DNA from 3 places in the Shewanella zhuhaiensis genome. Region 3 is predicted to be linked to each of the others. Evidence: predicted binding sites of a transcription regulator. Region 3 holds the regulator's gene; each other region holds the start of a gene.

Region 1 (4,956 bases), on a different contig from region 3:
TGCTTTTCAATCAGCTTTTCGAACACTTCGTAGCGCTGCTGATCGTAACGGGCAACGTTTACGGACTGGCCGAAAAACATAGGTTCGCGGGTGGCGTCGTTGGGAGTCTGACAAAAAGTTGAATAAGCCATGATGTTTCGTTCCGGTAAAAGGGGGCATGGGGCCCCCTGTTAACACCTAAAGTTCCTTTTAACCTTGCCTGCTTAAATCTTACAGGCGCCGCCAGCACAGCCGTCGTCTTCTTTCTCAACCACGGCAATGTCTTCGTGTTGATCGGAAGCACCGTCACGGGTGTTATGGTAGTAAAGGGTCTTGAGGCCCAGTTTGTAGGCGGTCAGCAGATCTTTAAGCAGCAGCTGCATCGGCACCTTACGACCTTCAAACTTGGCCGGGTCATAGTTGGTGTTGGCAGAAATGGCCTGATCCACGAACTTCTGCATAATGCCTACCAGCTGCAGGTAACCATCGTTGGATGGCATCTGCCACAGCAGCTCATATTCGTGACGCAGCGCATCAAAGTCAGGTACTACCTGCTTGAGCTGGCCATCTTTACTGGCCTTCACCGAAATCAGACCACGTGGTGGCTCGATACCGTTGGTGGCGTTGGAGATCTGCGATGAGGTCTCGGATGGCATCAGCGCAGACAGGGTAGAGTTACGCAGACCGTGACGCTTGATGTCTTCGCGCAGGCCTTCCCAGTCAAGATGCAGCGGCTCAGAGACAATCTTGTCCAGATCGCGCTTATAAGTGTCGATTGGCAAAATACCCTGAGAGTAAGTGGTCTCGTGGAACGCAGGGCAGGCGCCTTTCTCTTTGGCCAGATTCATCGAGGCTTTCAGCAGGTTGAACTGAATGGCTTCGAAGGTCTTGTGAGTCAGGTTGTTGGCGCTGCCATCGGAATAGCGCTTGCCGTTTTTAGCCAGGTAATTGGCGAAGTTAATCACACCAATACCCAGAGTACGACGGTTCATGGAGCCAAGCTTGGCGGCCTTGATAGGGTAGTCCTGATAATCCAGCAGGCTATCCAGGGCTCGTACAGCCAGATCGGACAAGCCTTCGAGCTCTTCGAGGTTATCGATGGCACCCAGGTTCAGCGCTGACAGGGTACACAGGGCGATTTCGCCATTGGTGTCATCTACGCTTTCCAACGGCTTGGTTGGCAGCGCAATTTCCAGACACAGGTTGGACTGACGAATTGGCGCCACGCTTGAATCAAATGGGCTGTGGGTGTTGCAGTGATCCACGTTCTGAATGTAGATGCGGCCGGTAGAGGCGCGCTCCTGCATCATCAGCGAGAAGAGTTCAACCGCCTTCATGCTCTTCTTGCGGATGCCAGGGTCCTGCTCGTACTTGGTGTACAGGCGCTCGAACTCGTCCTGATCTTCAAAGAAGGCGTCGTACATGCCTGGCACGTCGGATGGGCTGAACAGGGTGATGTTCTCGCCCTTGATCAGACGCTGATACATCAGCTTGTTGAGCTGCACACCGTAGTCCAGATGACGGATACGGTTATCTTCCACGCCACGGTTGTTCTTCAGTACCAGCAGTGATTCCACTTCCAGGTGCCAGATTGGGTAGAACAGGGTGGCTGCGCCGCCGCGAACGCCGCCCTGAGAGCAGGACTTCACCGCGGTTTGGAAATACTTGTAAAACGGCAGACAGCCGGTGTGGAAGGCTTCGCCGCCACGGATTGGGCTGCCAAGGGCACGGATGCGACCGGCATTCACGCCGATGCCTGCACGCTGACTGACGTACTTGACGATGGAAGACGCGGTGGCGTTGATGGAATCCAGGCTATCGCCACACTCGATCAGTACGCAGGAGCTGAACTGACGGGTAGGGGTGCGCACGCCGGACATAATAGGCGTAGGCAAGGAAATCTTGAAGGTAGATACCGCGTCATAGAAGTCTTTCACGTACTTCAGACGGGTTTCTCTTGGATAACCGGCAAACAGGCAGGCGGCCACAAGTATGTAGAGGAACTGGGCGCTCTCGTACACTTCGTGGGTCACGCGGTTTTGTACCAGATACTTACCCTCAAGTTGCTTAACGGCTGCATAAGAGAAGTTCATATCACGCCAGTGATCGATATAGCTGTCGAGAATATCCAGCTCTTCTTTGGTGTAGTCTTCGAGGATATGGCGGTCGTATTTGCCCATGTCCACCAATCTGGCCACGTGCTCATACAGTTTTGGTGGCTCAAACTGGCCAAACGCTTTTTTGCGCAGGTGGAAGATGGCCAGACGGGCTGCCAGGAATTGATAGTCAGGAGACTCGGGCGAAATCAAATCGGCCGCGGCCTTGATGATGGTTTCGTGGATGGCTTCAGTCGGGATGCCATCAAAAAACTGCAGGTGCGATCGCAGCTCTACTTCAGAAACCGAAACATTCTTTAAGCCTTTGGCTGCCCAGGTAACTACGCGGTGGATTTTGTCGAGATCGATCTGCTCGCGCTCGCCACTGCGTTTAGTGACTGTCATGTTGCTATTCATCGAAGATAGGCCTTATAGATTGGTATTGCCCTACATATCCCTGTAAGCAATCGTCACTCAAAATCCCTGAAACACCGCTGGATGCCGAAAGAAACACCGTTTCGAGGAGAACGTCTCTGGTGTGTGAGATTGCTACCAATACACAAGATATGGTGCTTATTAAAAGTTAAGATACAAGATAGTGAGGTGAGAGGGTATTTGCAAGTAGGAAATCTTTGGAGAAACTGTGGATATCTTGAGGAAAAACCGAAACGTTAGTAGAGGCTAACTTTGAAGGTCAGTTTCTGTGTGCCATGTTACTTGTATGACAGTTTTTTGACCGTGTCAGATCTCGGTATCGATCGCTTATCTTGCAAGCGATCGCGTTGCGGCGATCTGCTGCCAAAATAACCAGCCTCAGCAAAGCCGGACGACTTTCGTTGGCTGTGGTTTATGCGCCTTAAGTGAAGGCGCGTTTATCCTTAAGGCCGCACTGATTGTGTTGCCTATTAACAGACCTTTCAAAAGGCCTCGCTTATACCCAAGCTCATAGCCCAAACAGCGCAGGAAGCGAAAGTGGGTGCGCAAGCGTCACATCCACCGGCCAGCTGTGGATATCATCCCCGGCGCTGATATAGCCCCAACTTGCGAGTGCCGAGGTCATGTGTGCGGCCCGGGCGGCTTCCATATCCCGTTTGGCATCACCAAGGTAAACAATGTGGCGGGCAGAGCGATTAAGCTGACTTGCGGCCAGCAGCATGGGCGCAGCGTCGGGCTTACCGCGGGTGACACTGTCGCCGCTTATAAGGGCTTTGCAGCTTGAAGCAAGTCCTATACGCTCAATCAGCGGCCTGGCAAAGCAGGCGGCCTTGTTGGTCACTATGCCGTAGGGAATATGTGCCCGGCCAAGGGCATCCAGCAGTGGCGCTATCCCGTCAAACAGCTGGCAACGGCGGCCATTGACTTCGGCGTAATGTAACAGAAGCGATTGCTGCAACAAGTAGGCCTGCTCGTCGGGAATCGATGGCTGGGCGGCACGCACCAGCGCCATACTGCCGTGTGAGGCGGCATGACGCACTTCATCCAGCATCACACTGGCGAAACCTGCGCCTTTGAGGGCAAGGTTCAGCGCAGCTACCAGATCCGGCGCTGTATCGACAAGCGTGCCGTCTAAATCGAACAGCACGCCTATTTGTGTTACTGCTGCCGGGTCAGCTAGTGACGCCATGGTGCTTTCGGCCGCGAGCGGGTCAATCAAGGGGCTTTTCCGTGGCAATCATGTAATTCACATCCACCCGGGAAGTGTAGCGGAAGGTGCTGGTGAGCGGATTGTAGGTCACGCCAATGGCGTCCTTGCACAGAAGCTCTGTGTGGTCGACCATCTCAATCAGCTCAGACGGCTTGATGAACTTGCCATGGTCGTGGGTACCCACCGGCAGCATTTTCAGCAGGTACTCGGCACCGAGAATGGTTTCGACATAGGAGCGCAGATTGCGATTGATGGTGGAGAAAAACACAAAGCCGCCTGGCTTCACCATGTCGCAGCAGGCCTGGATAACCGACAGGGGATCGGGCACATGCTCCAGCATCTCCATGCAGGTGACCACGTCATAATGCTCAACGTAGCTCTCGCGATGGCCTTCGGCGGTGGTTTGCAGGTAGTCCAGCGTAACACCGGTTTCCAGCGCGTGCAGTCGGGCGACTTCCAGTGGTTCAGTGCCCATGTCGATACCGGTGACCTCTGCGCCGATACGCGCCATGCTTTCAGACAAAATGCCGCCGCCGCAGCCCACATCCAGCACCTTTTTACCGAACAAACCACCACAGGTCATATCGATATAGTTAAGCCGCAGTGGGTTTAACTGATGCAAGGGTTTGAATTCGCCATCGGGATCCCACCAACTGGCGGCCATCTTTTCGAATTTGGCAATTTCCTGGGTATCAACGTTCATGACTTCTGACATAGCGGCCCCGAAATTCGGTCGGGCAAGGCTCCGGCGCACTGGCAGGTAACCAAGCGGGTTTTCTATTAATGTGGCGCCATTATATCTATTCCGTTGCGCAAACGAAGTGCAAAGCGGTGCGGCAACCGTCAAACACAGTAAATAAGGCGTCACAGATGCTTTTTTAAGCGTTAGAGGGTAAAAATTCAGCAATCAAAACCCAATCCACACTCGAGCAAAAAAAAGCCTTATCGGCTTTTTGGCAGCATTTGCATCGAGATGATAAAAATAATAACGCCTTTTCAATAGCATAAACTTGATTTTCATCATGACTGAGACAGTCATTTACCCCCCGCCACGGGAGAATCGAATCAGGGGGTTTCGACATTAAATTACTGTGTTAGAATGCCAAATCACGTTTGAAGGCTCGACAATGACACGGAAAACGACTTGTCAGCTAATTTTCAGGGGATCGAGCAGTTTATGACTGATTTGGCTTCATCTATTTCGCCAATTAATATCGAAGACGAACTCAAGAATTC
Region 2 (4,956 bases), 360 kb from region 3:
CGTTTGCAGCTGGAAACCACAGTCACAACGCAGGCTGAACAGGGCGTCACCGGTTAAACACTCGGAATGGATCCGGCCCAGCACAGGCTCGTCACCACTGAGTTCGCCAAAGGTCAGCGCCACATGCTCTTTACCGGTTTGGGTATCTTCAAAACCGTGCATGGCAAAAACGCCCCAGGGCGTAGGCAACTTGGAGGTGGCGACATACTTTATCGACATGAATTTATCCTAACGACAACGCTCAATCCGTGAGACCAGAACTTTCCCTGACAACTCAACATCTTTGGCGAGAAGCCTCACCGGGGGGCCTATTCTAAGCGCTTTTACCGCTCGCAGGAATACCCAAGTGAACAACTGGGACTTTACCCGGCTATCCATTGGAGAAATGGCTGCTCAATTGGCTGGAGTATACCAGCGGGACGCGTCAACCAACAGAACTAAGCCAATATTGAGATAAATCCGCTGCCGTTCAGCCCTGCCAGGGGACAAATCCACCTGGCGTTCGGGCCAAAATCCGCTGATTGCTGCTGCCGCGAAACCGCAGCTTGGGGTCAAACAGCGCCTTCTCAAAGGGGCCATCCACTATCACGTCCACCAGCGCCGCCAGACTGGCCTGGGCAGGGGTAAAATCTTCGAGGCGATAACCGGTCCACAGCCAGATGTCTTTACCTGGGCACAGCTCGCGCACCTCAATGATCAAGCTGCGCAGCGCCTCAATATTGGCGGGCAGCAGCGGATCGCCACCGGAGAGACTAAGCCCTCGGCGACGAATGCGGCTGTCATTGAGATCGCAGATAATCCGCGCCTTCATGGCCTCATCAAAGGGGTGGCCACTTTTTTCATCCCAGGTGGACTGGTTATAGCAGCCACGGCATTGATGCTCGCAGCCGGACACAAACAGGGTCGCCCTGGTGCCCGGCCCATTGACCACATCCAGCGGAAAGTACTGATGATAGTTCACCTGATTTCCGCCTTCAGAGATGCTTGACCCGGCGCTTTACTTCTTCCTGCTTGCCGTGGTTGAACGGACGCGCATCAGGGCTGCCAAGGTAGCCACATACCCGGCGGGTCACCGACACCCGGCTGGGTTCGTGGTTGCCACAGGAAGGGCAGACAAAGCCTTTGCTGGTGCAGTCAAATTCACCGGTAAAGCCGCAGTCGTAGCACTCATCGATAGGGGTGTTGGTGCCATAGTAAGGCACGCGACTGTAACTGTAGTCCCACACATCCTCCAGCGCCTCGAGGTTATGCTGCATGTTGGGATATTCGCCGTAACAGATAAAACCGCCGCTGGCGAGTTCAGGGTACGGCGCCTCGAAGTCAATTTTGTCAAAAGGCGACACCTTCTTTTCCACATCCAGGTGGAAGCTGTTGGTGTAATAGCCCTTATCGGTCACCCCGGCAATCACCCCAAAGGCCTTGGTGTCGAGCTTGGCAAAGCGGCTGCACAGACTCTCGCTCGGAGTGCTGTAAAGGCTGAAGCCATAACCGGTTTCCAGCTTCCACTGCTCGGTGGCTTGCTTAAGGCGCGCCACAATGGCGAGGGCTTTTTGTCTGAGCTGCTGCGAGTCGTACACATGCTCCTCAGTGCCATAGAGGGCATTGACGGTTTCATGCAAACCGATGTAACCCAGCGAAATGGACGCGCGGCCATTTTTAAAGATGGGCTCGATATCATCGTCAGGGCGCAGGCGCACACCACAGGCACCTTCCATATAAAGGATGGGCGCGACCCGTGCTTTCACGCCTCTGAGGCGTTCGATACGGCTGTCCAGTGCCTGGCGGGCAATCTGCAAGCGTTGCTCCAGCAAGGCGTAAAAACGCTGCTCATCCCCCTGGGCTTCAATGGCAATACGCGGCAGGTTAAGGCTGACCACACCAAGGTTGTTGCGCCCTTCGTGCTCCAGTTCGCCGTCCTTTTCATGCACACCCAAAAAGCTTCTACAGCCCATGGGCGTCTTGAAGGAGCCGGTTACTCTGACCACCTGCTCATAATTGAGGATATCCGGATACATGCGCTCGGAGGCGCATTTAATCGCCATCCGCTTGATATCGTAGTTGCAATCGCCCTGTTTGTGGTTAATGCCGTCACGGATAGCAAACACCAGCTTGGGGAACACCGCCGTTTTGCGGTTCTTGCCAAGACCGGCCATCCGCACCTTAAGGATGGACTGCTGAATAAGCCGCGACTCCCAGCTGGTGCCAAGCCCAAAACCAAAGGTCACAAAAGGCGTCTGACCGTTGGCGGTATGCAGGGTGTTCACCTCATATTCCAGTGACTGGAACGCATCGTGACACTCTTTCTCGGTCAGGGCGCGGGCGTACGCCACCGCATCGGTAATGCCCCAATGCAGCGCGGTTTGATAATGCTTGTCATAGCTCTTGGCCACATAGGGCGACAGCACCTCATCGATGCGATTAATGGTGGTGCCGCCATAGATGTGGCTCGCCACCTGGGCGATGATTTGCGCCGTTACTGCGGTGGCCGTGGAGATAGACTTGGGCGTTTCAATCTCGGCGTTGCCCATCTTAAAGCCCTTGGTCAACATGCCGCCCAAATCAATCAGCATGCAGTTGAACATGGGGAAGAAAGGCGAGTAGTCGAGGTCGTGGTAATGGATTTCACCGGCCTCGTGGGCGGCCACCACTTCTTTGGGCAGAATATGGCGCTTGGCGTAATGGCGCGCCACAATGCCCGCCAGCAGATCCCGCTGGGTTGGGATCACCTTGGAGTCTTTGTTGGCATTTTCATGGAGCAGCGCGGCGTTGGTTTGCTCCACCAGCGAACGAATTTCCAGATTCAGACGGCTGCTTGCTTCGCGGCACACATCGCGGTCATGACGATACTCAATATAGTGACGGGCCACTTCCTTGTTGGGGCCTTCCATCAGGCAGTTTTCCACCGCATCCTGCAGTTCGTGGATGGCGACTTCGTCTTTACCGGCAACCTGCGCCGCCACAATGGCAGCAACGGTGGCGGCATAGTCGTTATCGATAACCCCGGCAGCACCCTGCGCCGCAATTACCGCATCCCTGAGTCTGGTTTCATCGAACGCAGCACGGCACCCATCCCGCTTGATCACCACTGGCATCGCTAGATCCTCTTTGTCGAAGCCAACACTACATGTTGAGCTTATTTTTTATCCAGATACAAAATGTAGTGTATTAGGCGACAAATACCAGAGCGATACCTTGATATGGATCATGTTTGGGAAAAAGATAAATCTCCCCTTTTTGAAAATCTGTGGCAGGTAGCCTTTTAAAAATCTGCCCCTTGACCCACGGCAAAACAGCAGGCACGCAGCAGCAAAAAATACCCGCGAGCCACCCTCAAAAAAGCAAAAAGCCGGTTCAAAAACCGGCTTTGGCAGTAAGGGGCCAGGTGCTATTGCCCAAGGCTTGCCTCAATCAAATGAGCCTGGGCCATCACGGCGGCATATCCGGCATCGATGGCCTCGGCGGCGCGGTGAAACTCCATAGTGCCAATGTCTGCCACTTTGGGCACCAAACAGACATCGGGCGGATCGCCCATCAGTCGTGCCCGCTTGTGGCGCTGCTGGACAATTTCCATCGACTGACTCATCACTGCCAGCATCCCGGGGTCGTCGCGACTGCCGAGGGAAAACTTATCCGACAGACTGGCCACATAGTCCCGCCCCCGCGCCAGCAAGTCCATAAAACCGCCCTCTTGCTCGGCCAGCGCCTGGGTTTCCTCCTGGGGCGAAATAGCCTCGCTGCGAAGGTCAACCGGCAACGCCTGAATGCGGCTGCGACGCTGGCCATCCAAATCCACCGCAATCACTACATCTACATCCAACGCACGACAGGCAGATACCGGCACCGGATTGACCACAGCGCCATCCACCAACCAGCGATGCCCCTGACGCACCGGCGGTAAAATCCCCGGCATAGAGCAGGACGCGCGCACCGCATGGCGCAAATCGCCCTCTCGAAACCAGATCTCCTGGCCGCTGTAGAGATCAGTCGCCACCGCAATAAAGGGCATGGCCATGGTTTCAATGTCCATCACCCCCATGTGGCTTTGCATGACATCGAATACCTTCTCGCCGCGAATAAGCCCGCCGCGGCGCCAACTTAAATCCATCAGCCCCAGCACATCCCAGCTGGAAAAACTGCGCACCCAGGTCTCAAGCGCTTCCAGATGACCGTTGACATACGCAGCGCCAACCAGCGCCCCGATAGAACAGCCCGCCACCCGGTCGGGTTTAACGCCGAGTTCATTCAGCGCTTTGAGCACGCCAATATGGGCCCAGCCTTTGGCGGCGCCACTGCCAAGGGCGATTCCAATGCGGGTTTGGGTCATGGATATTTCTCCATCCATAAGAAAAGTAACGGTGGGCAACGACTATAAACGACAAGCGCCGGCGGGTGCCAGCGCTTGAACTTAAGAACTCCGGGCTTTGACCAGGTAACCGAGCCAGCCAAACCAGGACGAGAAGGTAACGGCCAAAATCCACCAGCCCTTTTTACGGGCAGGCATCACATCGGACAGTCCAATGTGTAACACCGGGATCATCCAGCCGAAAATGACTATCGCAAGCGCAATCCAAAAATCCATTTACTGCTCCAAAGACATCCGCAGCGAGTGTCTCGGGTCGTTTTTTATTAATGTTGCTCAAACATAAGTCAAAAGCATCACAGGATAAAGCACTCGCGTCACTTTTTTGACGAATATCACGGATATTGACACCCCGTCACGCTAGGCAGACCGCACCAAACAACCCACAAACAACCCAACTTGCCGCCTATTGCCTTGCTTTAGAGAGTGTCATCAGGTTGCCATGGCGCCAAAGCCCCGTTGGCGCTATAATTCCCCGCTTGAATTTTTCCGGAGACCATCCATTGCAATTTTCTGATTTTTCCCTCGATAAGCGCCTCTTACAAAGCCTGAAACACATGGGCATTGAGACGCCTACTCCCATCCAGAGTCAGGCC
Region 3 (4,956 bases):
GGTATGCATCACAAACTCACCAAAACGGGTCGGCAGTTTGCAGCTTGCTTCACGTACGACTGTGGTTTCTGTGTTGTTGCGGTACTCAATCAGGTCGGCAATGGTGCCAATCTTGATACCGTGCTTTTCAGAGAATTTTTCCAGATCCGGACGACGGGCCATGGTGCCGTCTTCGTTGAGGATTTCAACAATTACGCCGGAGGGCTCAAGACCGGCCAAGCGTGCCAAATCACAACCCGCTTCGGTGTGGCCTGCGCGGGTCAGCACGCCGCCTTCCTGGGCCATCAGGGGGAAGATGTGGCCAGGCTGCACCAAATCAGCAGCCTTGGCATCTTTGGCCACGGCGGCCTGGATTGTCACGGCGCGGTCATGGGCGCTGATCCCTGTGGTCACGCCCTTGGCGGCCTCGATGGATACGGTAAAGTTGGTGGTGAACTGGGCGTTGTTATTGCTCACCATCAGCGGCAGATTCAGCTGCTGGCAACGGGCACGGGTCATGGTCTGACAAATCAGGCCACGGCCATAGGTGGCCATAAAGTTAATGGCTTCCGGGGTCACCAGTTCGGCGGCCATAATCAGGTCGCCTTCGTTTTCCCTGTCTTCATCGTCCATCAGGATCACCATTTTGCCCTGACGAATGTCTTCGATGATTTCTTCGATACTGTGTAGCGCCATTGTAAGACCTTTATTTTCTTTTAAGAGTGTTGTGAATTTTAGCGGCCTGCGGGCCAAAAAACAGGGCCGGGCGCACAAAGCGGTGCTTTGACTGACCGGCGCATCAGCGCTCAGCGCATAAAACCGCTGCGGGCAAGCAAGTCCAGGGTCACACCGCCGGACGCGGTTTCTTCGCCGCGTTGCATCAAGCGCTCGAGGTAACGGGCAATCTGATCCACTTCGAGATTCACCTTGTCGCCCACCGCCAAATCAATCAGGGTGGTTTCACCGGCTGTGTGGGGCACTATGGTGAGACGAAAACGGCTGCCGTCTACCTCGTTCACCGTCAGGCTCACGCCATCGATGGTAATCGACCCCTTGTGGGCAATGTAGCGGGCAAGCTCGGCGGGCGCTTCGAGCCAAAACTCGATGGCTTTACCAAGCTGGCTGCGGCTGACCACAGCAGCGCGGCCATCCACGTGACCGCTCACCAGGTGTCCGCCGAGGCGGGTGGTCGGGGTCACCGCCTTTTCCAGGTTCACCGCCAGGCCGGGGCGATACTCGCCAAAGCCGGTCAGCTTCACGGTTTCAGCTGACACATCAGCCACATAACCATCGGCAAGACATTCCACTACGGTCAGACACACGCCGTTTGTGGCAATACTGTCGCCAAGGCGCACATCGGATAAATCCAGCTTGCCACTTGCTACCGTCAGGCGAATATCATCGCCCTTGCGATCGATTCGTCTTAAATGGCCTACGGCTTCAATGATCCCGGTAAACATAAATCCTCTTTAGGCTCGATGCAGCGGCTGCTGACACTCAGGCCACAGTGAAGGTAAAGCGCCAATCCTGGCCCAGTTTGCGCTCATCAATAAGCTTAAGACCCGGCAACTCGGCCATGGTCTGATAATCGGGCAGCTGCAGCATGTCGCGGCCATGGCTGCCAAGGAGCTTGGGCGCCTGATACAGCACCAGCTCATCACAAAGCCCCGCGGCGATAAAGGCACCGGCGAGGGTGCCGCCGGCTTCCACCAGCACCCGGTTGCAGTTTTCACCGAGGTGACTCAAAAGAGCGACAAGGTCGATACGACCATCACCGCCCGGCAGGGTCAAACAGGTGACAAAATCCGGCAGTGAGTGCAAAAAATGGGCATCGTAGGGCTCGGCCGATACCAGCAAAATCGGGCCGGCAATGCCGAACAGTTTGGCATCGGCGCTCATGCGCCGCTGGCTGTCGAGCACCACCCGGATGGGTTGGATAAGCTCGGCTGCGGATAAAGTATTGCCCAGGCTGCCAAGCTCACCATGGCGCACATTCAGGCTGGGGTCATCCAGCAGCACAGTATCTATGCCGGTGATCAGGGCGCAGGATTTGGCTCGCAGGCGCTGCACGTCGCGGCGCGCCTCGGGGCCGGTTATCCATTTGGACTCACCGCTCGAGAGTGCGGTTTTACCATCGAGGCTTGCCCCTACTTTTACGCTAACGAACGGGCGAGCACGCTCCATCCGCGACAAAAAGCCCGGATTCAGCGCCCGAGCCTCGGCTTCCATCAAGCCATGGGCCACCTCGACACCTGCGTCCTGAAGCAGCTTAAGCCCCCTGCCCGCCACCTGAGGGTTCGGGTCGGTCATAGCGACAACTACACGCCTTAAACCATTATCTATCAGCGCCTTGGCACAGGGAGGTGTGCGGCCATAATGGCTGCAGGGCTCAAGGGTGACATAGGCTGTGGCGCCGCGGGCGCGGTCACTGGCTTGTCTCAGTGCATGCACTTCGGCATGGGGACCACCTGCGCGGATATGCCAGCCTTCACCGACAATTTCACCTGCGTCATTCGCTATCACGCAACCCACATTAGGATTGGGGCGGGTGGTGTACTGGCCACGTTTGGCCAACATGATGGCGCGGGCCATCATGGCATGGTCATGTGCGGAAAACTGGCTTGTGACGGATGTGCTCATGGATGATTGCCGCGCTGCTGTCTTTTCTGAAACCCTGATGATTGCTGATGTACTTATTTCTGCAGTCTGGCGATGGCTTCACCAAACTCAGAAACATCTTCAAAGGCGCGGTAAACAGAAGCAAAGCGGATATAGGCCACTTTATCCAGCTCAATCAGGCTGTCCATCATCAGGTTGCCAATCATCTCTGAGGGGATTTCCCGCTCGCCGGTGGCGCGCAGGGTCGACTTAATCTTGTTCATCGCCTGATCAATCTGATCGATGGACACAGGGCGTTTTTCCACGGCTTTGAGCATACCGCTGCGCAGCTTTTCATCATCGAATGGCTGACGGGTGCCATCACGCTTGATAACCCTCGGCATCACCAGTTCAGCGCCTTCAAAGGTGGTAAAACGCTCGTGGCATTCGGTGCACTCCCGCCGACGCCTGACCTGATGCCCTTCTCCCACCAAACGGGAGTCGATCACCTTGGTGTCGGTTGCGTTGCAAAATGGACAGTGCATGGGGCCTCCTGGCGCGCTGGTTGAAGGGCAAATTGAACCACAATACAAATAAAAATGGCCGCTATCGCAGCGGCCATTGAGTTTATCCTATTCAGGTTAAAAGGTTAACCGTAAACAGGGAAACGAGCGCACAGTTCCAGCACCTGGCCTTTCACGCGTTCGATAACAGCGTCATCGCTTGCGTTGTCCAGCACGTCACAGATCCAGTGAGTCAGCTCACGGGCTTCAGTTTCTTTGAAACCGCGGCGGGTGATGGCTGGGGTACCGATACGGATACCAGAGGTTACAAATGGTGAACGTGGGTCGTTTGGCACAGAGTTTTTGTTCACTGTGATGTTGGCACGGCCCAGAGCGGCATCGGCTTCTTTACCGGTCAGCTCGCGACCAATCAGGTCAACCAGCATCAGGTGGTTGTCGGTACCGCCGGATACGATTTTGTAACCGCGCTCGAGGAATACTTCCACCATGGCCTTGGCGTTAACCACAACCTGCTGCTGGTACACCTTGAATTCTGGCTCCAGCGCTTCTTTGAAGGCCACCGCTTTACCGGCGATAACGTGCATCAGTGGGCCGCCCTGACCACCTGGGAATACCGCTGAGTTCAGCTTCTTGTACAGGTCTTCGTCGTTGGCAGCAGACAGGATGATACCGCCACGAGGACCGGCCAGGGTCTTGTGGGTGGTAGAAGTCACAACGTGAGCGTGTGGCACCGGGTTTGGATACACGCCAGCGGCAATCAGACCGGCCACGTGGGCCATGTCTACAAACAGGTAAGCGCCAATCTTGTCGGCGATTTCACGCATGCGTGCCCAGTCAACGATGCCAGAGTAGGCAGAGAAACCGCCAATCATCATCTTGGGCTTGTGCTCAACGGCCAGGCGTTCCATTTCGTCGTAGTCAATCTTGCCGGACTCATCAATACCGTAAGGAATGATGTTGTACAGCTTGCCGGAGAAGTTAACCGGTGAGCCGTGGGTCAGGTGACCACCGTGGGCCAGGTTCATGCCCAGTACAGTGTCGCCTGGCTGCAGCAGAGTCATGTACACGGCGCTGTTGGCCTGAGAACCGGAGTGTGGCTGTACGTTGGCAAAAGTGGCGCCGAACAATTCTTTGGCGCGCTCGATGGCCAGGCTTTCCACGATGTCGACATACTCGCAACCACCGTAGTAACGCTTGCCAGGATAACCTTCGGCGTACTTGTTGGTCAGCTGTGAGCCCTGAGCCTGCATCACGCGGGGAGAGGTGTAGTTCTCAGAGGCGATAAGCTCGATATGCTCTTCCTGACGACGGGTTTCGTCTTCAATCGCCTTGAACAGCTCGGGATCATAGTCGGCAATATTCATGGTCTTCTTCAGCATTGGTCACTCCAGCTGGCAAATCTTATAGGTAGGGTTGCGCGGTATTCTACTCTGCAATCGATCACAATCCCAGCCGCAATATGATGAAAATCCGTCTCGGTGCGGATGACTGTGTTTCATCATCAAAACAACCTGCAACGGGATGGGATTTCACATCGCCATCTGGAGAATAACGCCCCGACTTGGTAAACTTCGGCCAATTTTCAGCGCTTAATTCTATTTGTAAATCGCAGAGAGACGACATGGCTCAGTTTGTTTACAGCATGCTGCGGGTTGGCAAAATCGTGCCGCCCAAGAAGCAAATCCTTAAAGACATCTCCCTAAGCTTCTTCCCCGGCGCCAAGATTGGTGTTCTGGGTCTGAACGGCTCGGGTAAATCCACATTGCTGCGCATCATGGCCGGTATCGACACCGAAATCGAAGGTGAAGCCCGCCCCATGCCAGGTCTCAAGATTGGTTACCTGCCCCAGGAGCCA

Evidence for each region. Region 3 encodes NrdR, which represses ribonucleotide reductase genes. Its sites were predicted from a motif close to AAACACNANATNTNGTGTTT; they were not measured.
Region 1: the regulator NrdR is predicted to act here: its motif matches at 2,631-2,650, upstream of nrdA (class 1a ribonucleoside-diphosphate reductase subunit alpha).
Region 2: the regulator NrdR is predicted to act here: its motif matches at 3,116-3,135, upstream of nrdD (anaerobic ribonucleoside-triphosphate reductase).

The regions. Positions count from the first base shown of each region.
Region 1 covers NZ_JAKUDL010000002.1:804,776-809,731, reverse strand. The annotation lists gene nrdB (class Ia ribonucleoside-diphosphate reductase subunit beta) at 1-131, opposite strand, end outside; gene nrdA (class 1a ribonucleoside-diphosphate reductase subunit alpha) at 204-2,492, opposite strand; gene MJ923_RS09240 (HAD family hydrolase) at 3,019-3,699, opposite strand; gene ubiG (bifunctional 2-polyprenyl-6-hydroxyphenol methylase/3-demethylubiquinol 3-O-methyltransferase UbiG) at 3,722-4,435, opposite strand; gene gyrA (DNA topoisomerase (ATP-hydrolyzing) subunit A) at 4,898-4,956, shown strand, end outside.
Region 2 covers NZ_JAKUDL010000001.1:1,229,258-1,234,213, reverse strand. The annotation lists gene ribA (GTP cyclohydrolase II) at 1-219, opposite strand, end outside; gene nrdG (anaerobic ribonucleoside-triphosphate reductase-activating protein) at 470-961, opposite strand; gene nrdD (anaerobic ribonucleoside-triphosphate reductase) at 975-3,092, opposite strand; gene rssA (patatin-like phospholipase RssA) at 3,386-4,324, opposite strand; gene MJ923_RS05200 (hypothetical protein) at 4,406-4,579, opposite strand; gene MJ923_RS05195 (DEAD/DEAH box helicase) at 4,864-4,956, shown strand, end outside.
Region 3 covers NZ_JAKUDL010000001.1:865,554-870,509, reverse strand. The annotation lists gene ribBA (bifunctional 3,4-dihydroxy-2-butanone-4-phosphate synthase/GTP cyclohydrolase II) at 1-675, opposite strand, end outside; gene MJ923_RS03760 (riboflavin synthase) at 786-1,439, opposite strand; gene ribD (bifunctional diaminohydroxyphosphoribosylaminopyrimidine deaminase/5-amino-6-(5-phosphoribosylamino)uracil reductase RibD) at 1,477-2,619, opposite strand; gene nrdR (transcriptional regulator NrdR) at 2,673-3,122, opposite strand; gene glyA (serine hydroxymethyltransferase) at 3,227-4,480, opposite strand; gene ettA (energy-dependent translational throttle protein EttA) at 4,723-4,956, shown strand, end outside.